One region of the Bradyrhizobium sp. USDA 376 genome, then DNA from elsewhere that is predicted to be linked to it. Evidence: riboswitches for the same ligand, from Rfam matches in the RefSeq annotation. Region 1 holds a riboswitch; each other region holds the start of a gene.

The links. Region 1 has a riboswitch for cobalamin ahead of metE (5-methyltetrahydropteroyltriglutamate--homocysteine S-methyltransferase). Riboswitches for the same ligand answer to the same signal wherever they lie in the genome.
Region 2: it holds a riboswitch for cobalamin, as region 1 does, so the genes downstream of both, ACVJ19_RS23590 (energy-coupling factor ABC transporter permease) here and metE (5-methyltetrahydropteroyltriglutamate--homocysteine S-methyltransferase) in region 1, are expected to answer to the same signal.
Region 3: it holds a riboswitch for cobalamin, as region 1 does, so the genes downstream of both, ACVJ19_RS10195 (ribonucleoside-diphosphate reductase subunit alpha) here and metE (5-methyltetrahydropteroyltriglutamate--homocysteine S-methyltransferase) in region 1, are expected to answer to the same signal.

Annotation. Positions count from the first base shown of each region.
Region 1 covers NZ_JBSSGN010000001.1:9,190,123-9,193,781, forward strand. The annotation lists gene metE (5-methyltetrahydropteroyltriglutamate--homocysteine S-methyltransferase) at 1-2,138, opposite strand, end outside; cobalamin riboswitch at 2,240-2,441, opposite strand; gene ACVJ19_RS43190 (hypothetical protein) at 2,793-3,083, shown strand; gene ACVJ19_RS43195 (hypothetical protein) at 3,429-3,659, shown strand, end outside.
Region 2 covers NZ_JBSSGN010000001.1:5,054,505-5,058,163, reverse strand. The annotation lists gene cobT (nicotinate-nucleotide--dimethylbenzimidazole phosphoribosyltransferase) at 1-253, opposite strand, end outside; gene cobF (precorrin-6A synthase (deacetylating)) at 264-1,013, opposite strand; gene ACVJ19_RS23590 (energy-coupling factor ABC transporter permease) at 1,053-1,730, opposite strand; cobalamin riboswitch at 1,768-1,987, opposite strand; gene cobA (uroporphyrinogen-III C-methyltransferase) at 2,033-2,764, opposite strand; gene ACVJ19_RS23580 (cobyrinate a,c-diamide synthase) at 2,761-3,659, opposite strand, start outside.
Region 3 covers NZ_JBSSGN010000001.1:2,183,107-2,186,765, reverse strand. The annotation lists gene ACVJ19_RS10205 (GNAT family N-acetyltransferase) at 1-160, shown strand, start outside; partial or broken gene ACVJ19_RS10200 (transposase) at 596-742, shown strand; cobalamin riboswitch at 868-1,038, shown strand; gene ACVJ19_RS10195 (ribonucleoside-diphosphate reductase subunit alpha) at 1,143-3,086, shown strand; gene ACVJ19_RS10190 (ribonucleotide-diphosphate reductase subunit beta) at 3,077-3,659, shown strand, end outside.

The DNA of each region.
Region 1 (3,659 bases):
TACACGCCCGGTCCGATTTGATTTGGATATTCGTACCTCCTGAACGCATCCAGCAGCTCCATTTTCGATCGCGACGTCTCGATTGAAATGACATCCGCATCCATTGCAGCGATCGCACCGATGATGTCGTTAAACTCTGAGTAGCACATATGTGTATGGATTTGCGTTTGATCGGTAACGCCCGATGAGCAGATGCGGAAGCAATCTCCGGCCCAATCGAGATATGCCTTCCAGTCCGACCGGCGCAATGGCAATCCTTCGCGAAGTGCAGCTTCGTCGATCTGTATCATCGCCGCACCGGCATTCTCGAGATCGCGGACTTCATCGCGCATCGCGAGCGCAAGCTGACGGCAGACCTCGCTTCTAGGAATATCATCGCGAACAAACGACCAGTTCAGGATCGTCACCGGTCCGGTCAACATCGCCTTCATCGGCTTACTAGTTAGTGATTGCGCGTAGCGCCACCATTCCACGGTGATCGGCTTCGGCCGCACTACATCGCCAAACAGGATCGGGGGCCTAACGCAGCGCGAACCATAGGACTGAACCCATCCATTCCTTGTAAATGCGAAGCCGGCGAGTTGCTCGCTGAAGTACTGCACCATGTCATTACGCTCGAATTCGCCATGAACGAGGACGTCAAGACCGATGTCCTCCTGCCAACGTACGGCGCGGGCTATCTCCTCTTTGAGGAACCTGTCGTATTGCTCCTCGCTCATCGCACCTCGCGCATGCGCCGCGCGAGCATTTCGCACCGCTGTGGTCTGCGGAAACGATCCTATCGTCGTGGTGGGAAAAGCCGGTAGTCCAAAGCGTTCCCTTTGGATCTCGGAACGACGGGCAAACGGGGTGGCGCGCTGGCGCATCGTCTGATCGATCGCCCTCATTCGGACAGCGACGTTGGCATTATGGATCTTCGGCGAGGTCCGGCGGGCAGTCGCAGCGCATTCCGACTCGGCAAGAGCTAGCCCAACATTCTGGTCGCCTGCGAGTACCCGCGCCAGGATCGCAAGCTCACGCATCTTCTGAACCGAGAAAGCAAGCCAGCTCTTGACGTCGGACGCGAGCCCGGTCTCGAGTTCAACATCGACCGGCACGTGAAGCAGCGAGCAGGATGGAGCGAGCTGTACACGGTGCCTGCCAAGCTTCGCAATCGAGGGCTTCAGCCGCTGACGGAGCGACGGCAAGTTCGACCGCCACACATTCCGGCCGTCGATGACACCGAGCGACATGACGAGATCACTTCGGCCGTCAGCAACGATCTGATCCAATAGTTCTGGCGCTCGAACCAAATCGACGTGCAGACCGGAAATTGGCAGGCTCAAGGCAGTATCCAGATTGTCGCCTAGGGCGCCGAAATAGCTCGCAAGCATGATCTTGATAGCGGGTCCCTCCTTTGCGAACCGGTTATAGGCGTGCAGCAACGAATTTCGCGCCGCCTCATCCAGATCAAGGACCAGGCAGGGCTCGTCAAACTGAACCCAACTTGCCCCTCGTTTGGCTAATTCATGCAGAAGGTCGATATAGACGGGTATCAGATCATCGAGGAGAGAGAGGGGCTGGAACGCACTATCGGTACTCTTGCCGAGCTTTAAAAATGTGACCGGCCCGATCAGGACAGGGCGGGTCTGAAAGCCAAGAGCCCTCGCTTCCTCATACTCTTCGACGGGTTTGCGAGAGCACAGTCTGAACGCCTGTCCCCGGTAAAACTCAGGAACCATGTAGTGGTAGTTGGTATCGAACCACTTGGTCATTTCCTGCGCGGGCACGCCAGATCCCCGCGGGCTCTGGGCGCAACTCGCATCCTGCTCGCCGCATTGCGATCCGCGGGCCATGGCGAAGTACGTTTGGAGCGAAACGGATTCTCCGTTCGCGGCGTAGATCTCCGGGATTGCGCCAACCATGACGCTTGTATCGAGCACCTGATCATACAGCGAGAAGTCGTTTGACGGAATGATCGTGACGCCGAGCGATTTTTGACGAGCCCAGTTCGCTGCGCGTAGGCCGAATGCGTCTTCGTGCAACTGCTGTTCACTAATCTTTCCAGCCCAGTAGCTTTCTAGAGCGAGCTTGAGCTCACGCCTTGGGCCGATGCGTGGCGTTCCGAGCGTAGCAACTGGAAGAGAGAGAGGAGACATAGCGTTAACCCCTGTTGGGGACAAAGGCCATGGCGGACGCAGGCAGGAGAAGTCGCGCGTGCGACGGCTGCTTGGCGCACCACCGAGACACCCCGCCCGTGGACCAATATATTGTCGGGGCCGGTCTCCTGGCTTGCTGGTCATCGCTGCTGTCCGGCCTTCCCGAAGCCGTGCAGGCTTCAGCGACATCGTCGGACAGCGGCTCGCCGCTCACAGTTGCGGGGGCAGAGCCGGCATTTGCACCGGCTTCCCTCTTAGCTCCGGATCAATGGGAACCGGAGAACCTCGACGACTTGGATTATCGGCAGGAGAACTCTTCCGTCAACCTCTCAGATTATGTGCAAGCTAATCTGCGACATCCGCTAGCCGAATGACCGTGCATCTCTGTGACTTCACCATCTAGAAACATTCTCTCATCAGAGATGTCATAATCAGACATATCCTTCTCAGATGCCGGATAAGCATCGGAGCTGCCTTGAGGCGGAGCCGCACGCTAAATTGATGAAAGGGACAGAAGCAGCCTGCCGGCGGGAGTACCGACGTTATATCAGAGCGCTTTCAATGCGGCTTTGCGATTTCCAGAGGTTCGCCCAGCACCTCAGCTAGCCAGCTCTTCGCTCAACTAAAGGATCTGCGGCGAATAGGCCAAGGCACGTGGCGAAATTTAGCAACTGGCGAGGGGTTGATTTGCGTGCCACCCAGACTTCAGAGCTGGGATCAAGCCGGCTTGGTGCTTGGCAATCACGCAGCTCGAACGCGGGCGGCACGATAGCGAACCACACAGCTCAATGGCGGCAAACCCACTTCCGTCCACAGGCATCCGGCATCGAGGCGTTCAACTCTTCTGCTAAATATCCGGTGCGGGACATGGATGCACAAGCTGCGGCGGATACGCCAAACAGAAACATCGAAAACATGCAAAGGTCGGAAAGTCGACAAGAGTGACACAAACTCCGTGAAATTTTCCGCCTATTGCCTGGCACGAAGAATGCAGACCCTCGGAATGCCCAGTCTCCTCCTCTGGGCAGGTCCAGCTCAGCCAATTGACGCAGTCGCTGCCGGGGAAGTTAGCTGCGCATGACATAGAGGGGAGCGCCTGCTCGCGCGGGACAGCTAGCGGGTGCATCCCCGTAAACTTCTTGCGATGGCATAGCAGGTTCGAGGTTGCCTGCTTCACAAGATATTTGGATGAAACGCGATAGGCCGAGGGTTATGAAGAGAATGCCTGGAAGACCCGCGCTATGGCTTAGCGTGGTCGGATTTTTAATCTGCCTCGCCTGGCCGGCTGCCATGAGCAATAATATTCGGGCCAGCGACAGTCCCCTTGTCGAACGACTGAAGTCAACTTGGCGAGCGCAAGATGGTGAGACGATAGAACAAATTATCTCCAATGTCTCGAAGGTGGCACAGTTCGTGCCTCAAATGTGGGGCGTTGTTGAACTTGGCCAAAACGACTTTATTTTCGTTTCGTGGACCAGACACCGGGACAACAAATCGGACGAACAGTACGTTATCGCCTGG
Region 2 (3,659 bases), 4.1 Mb from region 1:
CGATGGTGACGGCCTGCGGATAGGCCGACACGCCCTGCGCGACGATGCCGTGATCACCGGCGAAGATGATGATGGGCACGCGCGCGGCACGCGGCTGTTCGCTCGCTTGCAGGCCGGCGAGCTCGATCGCGAGCTGCTCGAGCCGGCCGAGCGCGCCGGTCGGCTTTGTGAGCTGTGCCTGACGCGCGATCGCCGCATCGCGATGGACCGCGGAGATCTCGGGGCATTTCCGGGTGACCCAGTCGGGGAGCATGCTGCCTCGCTTACGGCCTGCGCTTGAGGATGTAGCTGTCCATGATCCAGCCGTGCCGCTCGCGCGCCTCCTGCCGCGCAGCGACGATGCGCGGGCCCGCGTCGGTGAGCGCGCCGGATATGACGATCTGATCGGGCATGCCGAGATAGGCGCCCCACCAGATATGCAGGCCGGCCGGATCGAGCGACTGGAATGCGGTGCCGCCGTCGAGCATCACGACCACCGTATCGACGCCCTGCGGCCAGCCGGCTTCGCGCAAGCGACGGCCTGTCGTGACCAGAAAGGGCTCGCCGATATCGTTGAGCGGCAGCGCATGCGCCGCGCACAGCGCCTGGATCGATGTGATGCCGGGCACGACCTCGATGTCAGGCAAGGGATCGAGCCGGCGCGCAATACGCAGCGAGGAGTCATAGAGCGAAGGATCGCCCCAGATCAGCAGCGCGACCTTGCCGTCACCGCCGAGATGGCCTGCAATGGTCTGCGACCACGCGGCGGCCACGGCATCGTGCCAATCATCCACACCCTTGCGGTAGTCCGCCTCGGCTGCATCACGCACAGGAAGGTCGAACTCAACGATGCGCGTCGCTTTGTTGGTGAGCACGTCTGTGCAGATCGTCCGCCTGAGATCCGCGAGATCGGACTTGGCGCTTCCCTTGCGCGGGATCAGGACGAGATCGGCCGCGTTGATGGCGCGGATCGCGGCGCGCGTGAGCTGCGCGGGATCACCGCAACCGATGCCTATCAGGGAGAGCGTGAGCATCGGGCGTACGGGGCGGCCATGACAGCCGCCCCTTGTCTCTTAAGCCGCGTTGTGCAGGCGCGGGGTGACGAGGCCGGGCGCGGTAACACCGCGCAACGACTTCGCCAGCGCCAGCACGGCGAGATCGGCCAGCGGCTCGATCACGATGACCAGCGCGTAGGAGGCCGCAAACGTCGCGATGTTGGCGAGGTTGCTCATGGCAAAGCCGGAGCCATAAAGCGCCCAGAACGCCACCCAGGCGATCACGCCGGCCTGATAGGTCGTCGAGAGCGCCAGCGCCTGGCGATAGCTGAGATCGACATAGGCGGTGTTGCGCGAAATGATCCGCGCCGCGATCGCCTGGATACCGAACAGCGGCACCAGCAGCGTCGTGACGTTCATGCCATATTGCGGGATGTCAGCGGGCTCGAAGAACGCGCCCTGGAGCAGGAGGCCAAATGCAAGGCCGAGGGCTGCAGGCGCCGCGCCGAACAGCAGGAACAAGGTCGAGCCGAGGATGAAGTGCACCTCGGACACGCCGACCGGGAAGTGCGGCAGGATCTCGAAGAAGGTGAAGACGAGCGCGGTGGTCGCGAGGGTGCGCACGGCGAGCGAGCCGATACCCTGCTCGCGCACGGTCTCGGCCGCGAGCTTCAAGGCAACGCCACCTGCGGCGATGCCGGTTGCGTAACTCAACACGAGCTTGGCGCCCATCACGACGCCGGGTTCGATATGCATGGCTCAGTTCCTTCCTGCCGTCACACCCGACGGCCTTGGCCTCAAAACATGCACGGCCGGTCTCCTGGCTCGCGGTTCACTGGGGTTCTCCGGCCTTCCCGGACCTTGCGGCCCAGTGGCTGATCGGAGCCCCTCACCGCTTACAGTCGCGGGGGCGGCTGGGGTTTTGGGCGCCGCAACTGGGTCCGCCCATCCCCATTCCCGATTATGCTCCGGCGCTTTGCGCCGCGTCGAGCACCATGCCCCTCTTGTGTGCCCCTTTCGCATTGCGGGCGTCAAGGGGCGAACGGCGGCAGTGGCCATCATGACGGATATTCCCCGGCCAGCGCGCCGAACAGGATCACGGCGGCCGTCGAAGCTGCTCCGCCCCGTGCAAGCTGCTCGGCAAGCTCGGCAATCGTGGTGCGGACCAGCCGTTCGTCGGGCCGCCCGAGGGATTCGGCGAACAGCGCCGGGGTGGTTGGAGCGAGGCCGTGGGCGATCAATTTTGCGGCAAGCGCCGGAAAGGTGCGCCGGCCCATATAGACAACGGTAGTCGCTTCAGGATCGGCCAGCGCCGCCCAGTTCAGGTTGGGCGGCAGCTCGCCGGTGACATCGGCCCCGGTGACGAACTGGACTCGGCGTGAGGTGTGCCGTCGGGTCAGCGGAATGCCGGCTTGGGCCGCGGCGACGCAGGCCGAGGTGACGCCGGGAACGATCTCGTAGCCGATGCCGGCTTCGCGCAACGTCTCGATCTCCTCCTCGAGCCGGCCGAATATGCCGGCGTCGCCGGACTTCAAGCGAACGACGCGCACGCCGGTTGCGGCGTAGTCGACCAGCAGACGATTGACATGGTGCTGCTTGGTCGAAGGACGCCCTGCCCGCTTTCCCACCGCGACGAGATTGGCGCCGGGCCGGGCGAGATCAAGGATCGCGCCGGAGGCGAGGTCGTCATAGAGCACGACATCGGCCTCGCGCAGCAGCGCGGCGCCCTTCACGGTGAGGAGCTCGGGATCGCCGGGGCCGGCGGAGATGAAGGAGACGAAACCGCTCACCGGTCCTCCGCGATCAGATGGAAGAATGTGCCGGTGGCACGGCCGCGCTGCGAGCCGGTCTCGGCAATGACCGCGCCCGTTGCATCATGCACGACCGCCAGCGGCGTATCGGGTTGGGCAAGGATGGTCGAATAGTGGAACTCATGACCGCGCAGGCGTGCGCCCGCCTGATGCCCCGGCATCGGCACCGCGAGGGTGGCAAGACGATAGCCCAGATGCATGCGGCGCTTGGCAAAGCTCGTCTCCAGGCCAAGCAGGCCCGTCATCTCATGGCGGATGCCGTCGGCGTCGGTCAGGCCTGCGCCCAGCACCATATAGCCTCCGCACTCGCCGTGCACCGGACGCATCTCGGCGAAGGCGCGCAAGCCGCTGCGAAAGCGCGCATTGGCCGCGATCTTTCCCGCGTGAAGCTCGGGATACCCGCCCGGCAGCCAGCAGACGTCGGCGCTCGAGTCGGGCACTTCATCTGCGAGCGGCGAGAATGTGGAGATCTCCGCGCCCGCCGTACGCCACGCTTCCAGCATATGCGGATAGACGAAGGAGAATGCGGCATCGCGGGCCAGCGCAATGCGCTGCCCTGGCGGCGTCACATTCAGCCCGTTCGCCGAAGGTTGCGGCGACCAGCTGGCAGCGAAGCGCAGCACCGTATCGAGATCGACGTGCTCGGCGACGAAGCGCGCGGCCTCGTCGATCAGCTTTCCGATTTCGGCCTGCTCCTCCGCCTGCACAAGGCCGAGATGTCGCTTCGGCAAACTGATCTCGGCGTGGCGCGGCAGCGCGCCGAACACGGCAATGCCGGCATCGTTGAGCGCACGCCGCACGAGGTCTTCGTGGCGCGGGCTGGCGATGCGATTGAGCACGACGCCGGCAAGGCGCACGCCGGGGCGATAGTCGC
Region 3 (3,659 bases), 7.0 Mb from region 1:
CCCTGAAAACATTCCCTTTTACCAACGTCACGGCTTCAAGGTCGTTGGTGAGATACAACACGGTTCTTCGCCGCCGCTCACGCCAATGTTGCGAACGGCTTCATTCCGACCCAGCAAGGCCGCGCCGCCGGATCGGCTCGTCACCCAGACTCAAGCATAGCTCCGCCTCATCCCGTTAGGATTGATTGCCAATAACCTGACATGACCGCGTTCGGTCAGGACGGCTTATGTTCGCGGCCAGACAACTGAGCACGTGAGGCGGCTCGCCGGGCCTGCGAAAAGCATACCAATCGTCTCTTCGGCAAAGTTGGCACGTCTGATGTGAGAGCTGGCGGGGTCAAATCCACTAAGCTGGGATATTGCCACGGGCGGCTGCATCGATTTGCGGTCGGGCTCCAGACAATTTTTGATCTAAGGCCACAGAAAGCGATGAATGGCGAGACGCGTATGGCTACCGAAACCCGATCCGGCCCAACTCAATTCGCGGACCGCGAACCGATCGATGCCAACATTCAGGATGTCCAGGGTTGCTGTTCCCCTGTTGGAGAATTTGCGACGCCACTTCCAAAGGTTTGAGCACATCTTGGCCGATCGCAGGCGCTGGGTCGTCGAGCGCACCTTTGCGTGGCTCGGCAGATGTGGGCATCTCTGCAAAGACTTCGAAGGTTCCGCCGCTACCGAGCTCGCCTGGCCGCTCGTCGCCCATCTGAGGCTCCTAACTCGCCGATTGGCCAGGCCTTGAGACATCTATGTTTTTTGAGTGAGGCTCTCAGGACAGGCGCTCGGCGAATTTCGAACCTCGACCTCGGGGCTGCTCCAACTGGTTAACTTGACTGTGCCGTCTTGACGAGTCTGGGCAAAGGCTTCTATATGTGGTGTCGTAGTGGTTTTAAATTCGCATATATGGTGGCACGGTGTTAGGGGGGAACCCATTGTGTCGGCAGCGGCTATTCCGAGGCATTAGCGCGACAGCGCTGGGAAGGCCGACAGCCGCAGCGACCCGCGAGCCAGGAAACCTACCGCGACAGAACCCATGTCCTCGGGCGGGGTGCCCGGTGGGTCGCTTGCAGCCGGGGACATTTGCCCGGTCCCCTCGCAAGTCGTCCGCACGGTCCCAGCCCCCAAATATCACGGGGTTGCCGATGTCGGCGTCTTACGATTTCGATCAGTATGGTCATCTCATTGAGCTGCCGAGTGTGCGGCAGCCCTCAGCGCAGGCAAAGCCTACCACACCTGAACTGTGTCTTGTGCAGCCCCCAGCATTGCCGGCTCCCCTGCCGAGGCCCCCCGCGCGATCGCCAACTCCGTCTGACCTTTCGCTCGATCGGTCGCGCGACGACCTGCTGACCTCGTTTGGTAGGCTGACGCTGACCGACCGCTATCTGCTCGCCGGCGAAGGCCTCCAGGACATGTTCGCCCGAGTGTCTTGCGCCTTCGCGGACAATGTTGCGCATGCCCAACGTCTATATGATGCGATGTCTCGGCTGTGGTTCATGCCGGCCACACCGGTGCTCTCCAACGGCGGCACGACGCGCGGCCTTCCGATCTCGTGCTTCCTTAACTCAGTGTCGGACTCGCTCGAAGGCATCGTCGGCACCTGGAACGAGAACGTCTGGCTTGCTTCCAATGGCGGCGGCATCGGCACCTACTGGGGTAATGTTCGCTCAATCGGCGAGAAGGCGAGGGGCGGCGTCACCTCGGGCATCATCCCGTTCATCCACGTCACGGACGGCCTCACGCTGGCGATCAGCCAGGGCTCGTTGCGGCGCGGCTCGGCGGCGGTCTATCTCGATATCCACCATCCCGAGATCGAGGAGTTCCTCGAGATCCGCAAGGCGTCTGGTGACTTCAACCGCAAGAGCCTCAACCTACATCACGGCATCAACGTCACCGACGAGTTCATGTGTGCCGTGGGCGCCGGCACCGCATTCGCTCTGCGCAGCCCGAAGACTAACGAGGTCGTCCGCGAGATCGACGCCCGCCAGCTGTGGCAACGCATCCTTGAGAACCGGCTGCAGACCGGCGAGCCTTATCTCTTGTTCATCGACACCGTGAACCGTGCGCTCCCCAAGCACCAGCGCGAGCTCGGCCTCGAGGTCTCGACCTCCAACCTGTGCAGCGAGATTACCCTGTCGACCGGCATCGATCATCGCGGCGAGGAGCGCACCGCGGTTTGCTGCCTGTCGTCGCTCAACCTCGAGACCTGGGACCAGTGGAATGAGGAGCCCGGCTTCATAGAGGACGTCATGCGCTTCCTAGACAACGTGCTCACGCACTTCATCACGGTGGCGCCGGACGGAATGAAGCGTGCCCGCTACGCCGCCCTGCGCGAGCGCTCCGTTGGCCTCGGCGTCATGGGCTTCCACTCGTTTCTCCAGGCCAAGGGCATTCCAATGGAGGGTACCTTGGCCAAGTCATTCAATCTGAACATGTTCCGAAAACTCCGTCGCGAAGCCGACGCCGCATCCGTGGCGCTCGCTCGCGAGCGTGGCCCGTGCCCGGATGCCCTGGAACGCGGCGTGATGGCGCGCTTCAGCCACAAGATCGCAATCGCGCCGACCGCCTCGATCAGCATCATCTGCGGGGGCACCAGCGCCTGCACTGAGCCGATCCCGGCCAACATCTACACCCACAAGACGCTATCCGGCGCCATCTCGGTGCGCAATCCGCACCTCGCTAAGGTGCTGGCCGCGAAAGGCGCCGACACCTCGGCGACCTGGGAGTCGATCATCGCGCACGACGGATCGGTCGCCCATCTCGACGTCCTGTCGGAGCACGAGAAAGCGATCTTTCGCACCGCCTTCGAGATCGACCAGCGCTGGATCGTCGAGCTTGCCGCCGACCGCGCCGCGTTGATTTGCCAGAGCCAGTCGATCAACCTCTATCTGCCGGCCGACGTCGATAAGTGGGACCTCCACATGCTGCACTGGACGGCGTGGAAGCGTGGGGTGAAGAGCCTCTACTACTGTCGATCAAAGTCGATCTCGCGCGCGGCGTTCGCCGGCAAGATTGCCGGGGATGCAACGCCGACGCAGCAGCCGGCGCGGCAGCGCACCGACTATGAGGAGTGCCTCGCATGTCAGTGATCGATCTATCGCGCGCCGATCCGCGCACGTTGATCGGCAAGGGACGCGTCGGCCTCCTTGACTCGACCGGCAGCTACGACGTCGATCGCTATGCCTGGGCTTACGAGTTCTGGAAGCGCCAGCAGCAGACCCACTGGATGGGCGAGGAGGTGCCGCTCGGCGCCGACCTCAACGACTGGGCTTCGGGCCGCGTCACCGACAGCGAGCGCGCGCTGCTCACCCAGATCTTCCGTTTCTTCACTCAGTCGGACATCGAGGTCGGCGACAACTATTTCAAGCGGTACATTCCGATCTTCCAGCCACTCACCGTCCAGATGATGATGGCCGCTTTCACTAACATGGAGACGGTTCATATCGACGCCTATGCCCTGCTACTCAAGACGCTCGGTATGCCTAAGACCGAGTTCGAGGCATTCCGCGGCTATGCGCAGATGCGCGCCAAGGCGGACTACATGCACGAGTTCGGCGTCGACAGCGTGGCGGATGTCGCCCGTACCCTGGCGATGTTCGGCGCCTTCACCGAAGGCATGGCCTTGTTCGCCAGCTTCGCCATGCTGCTCAACTTCCCACGCC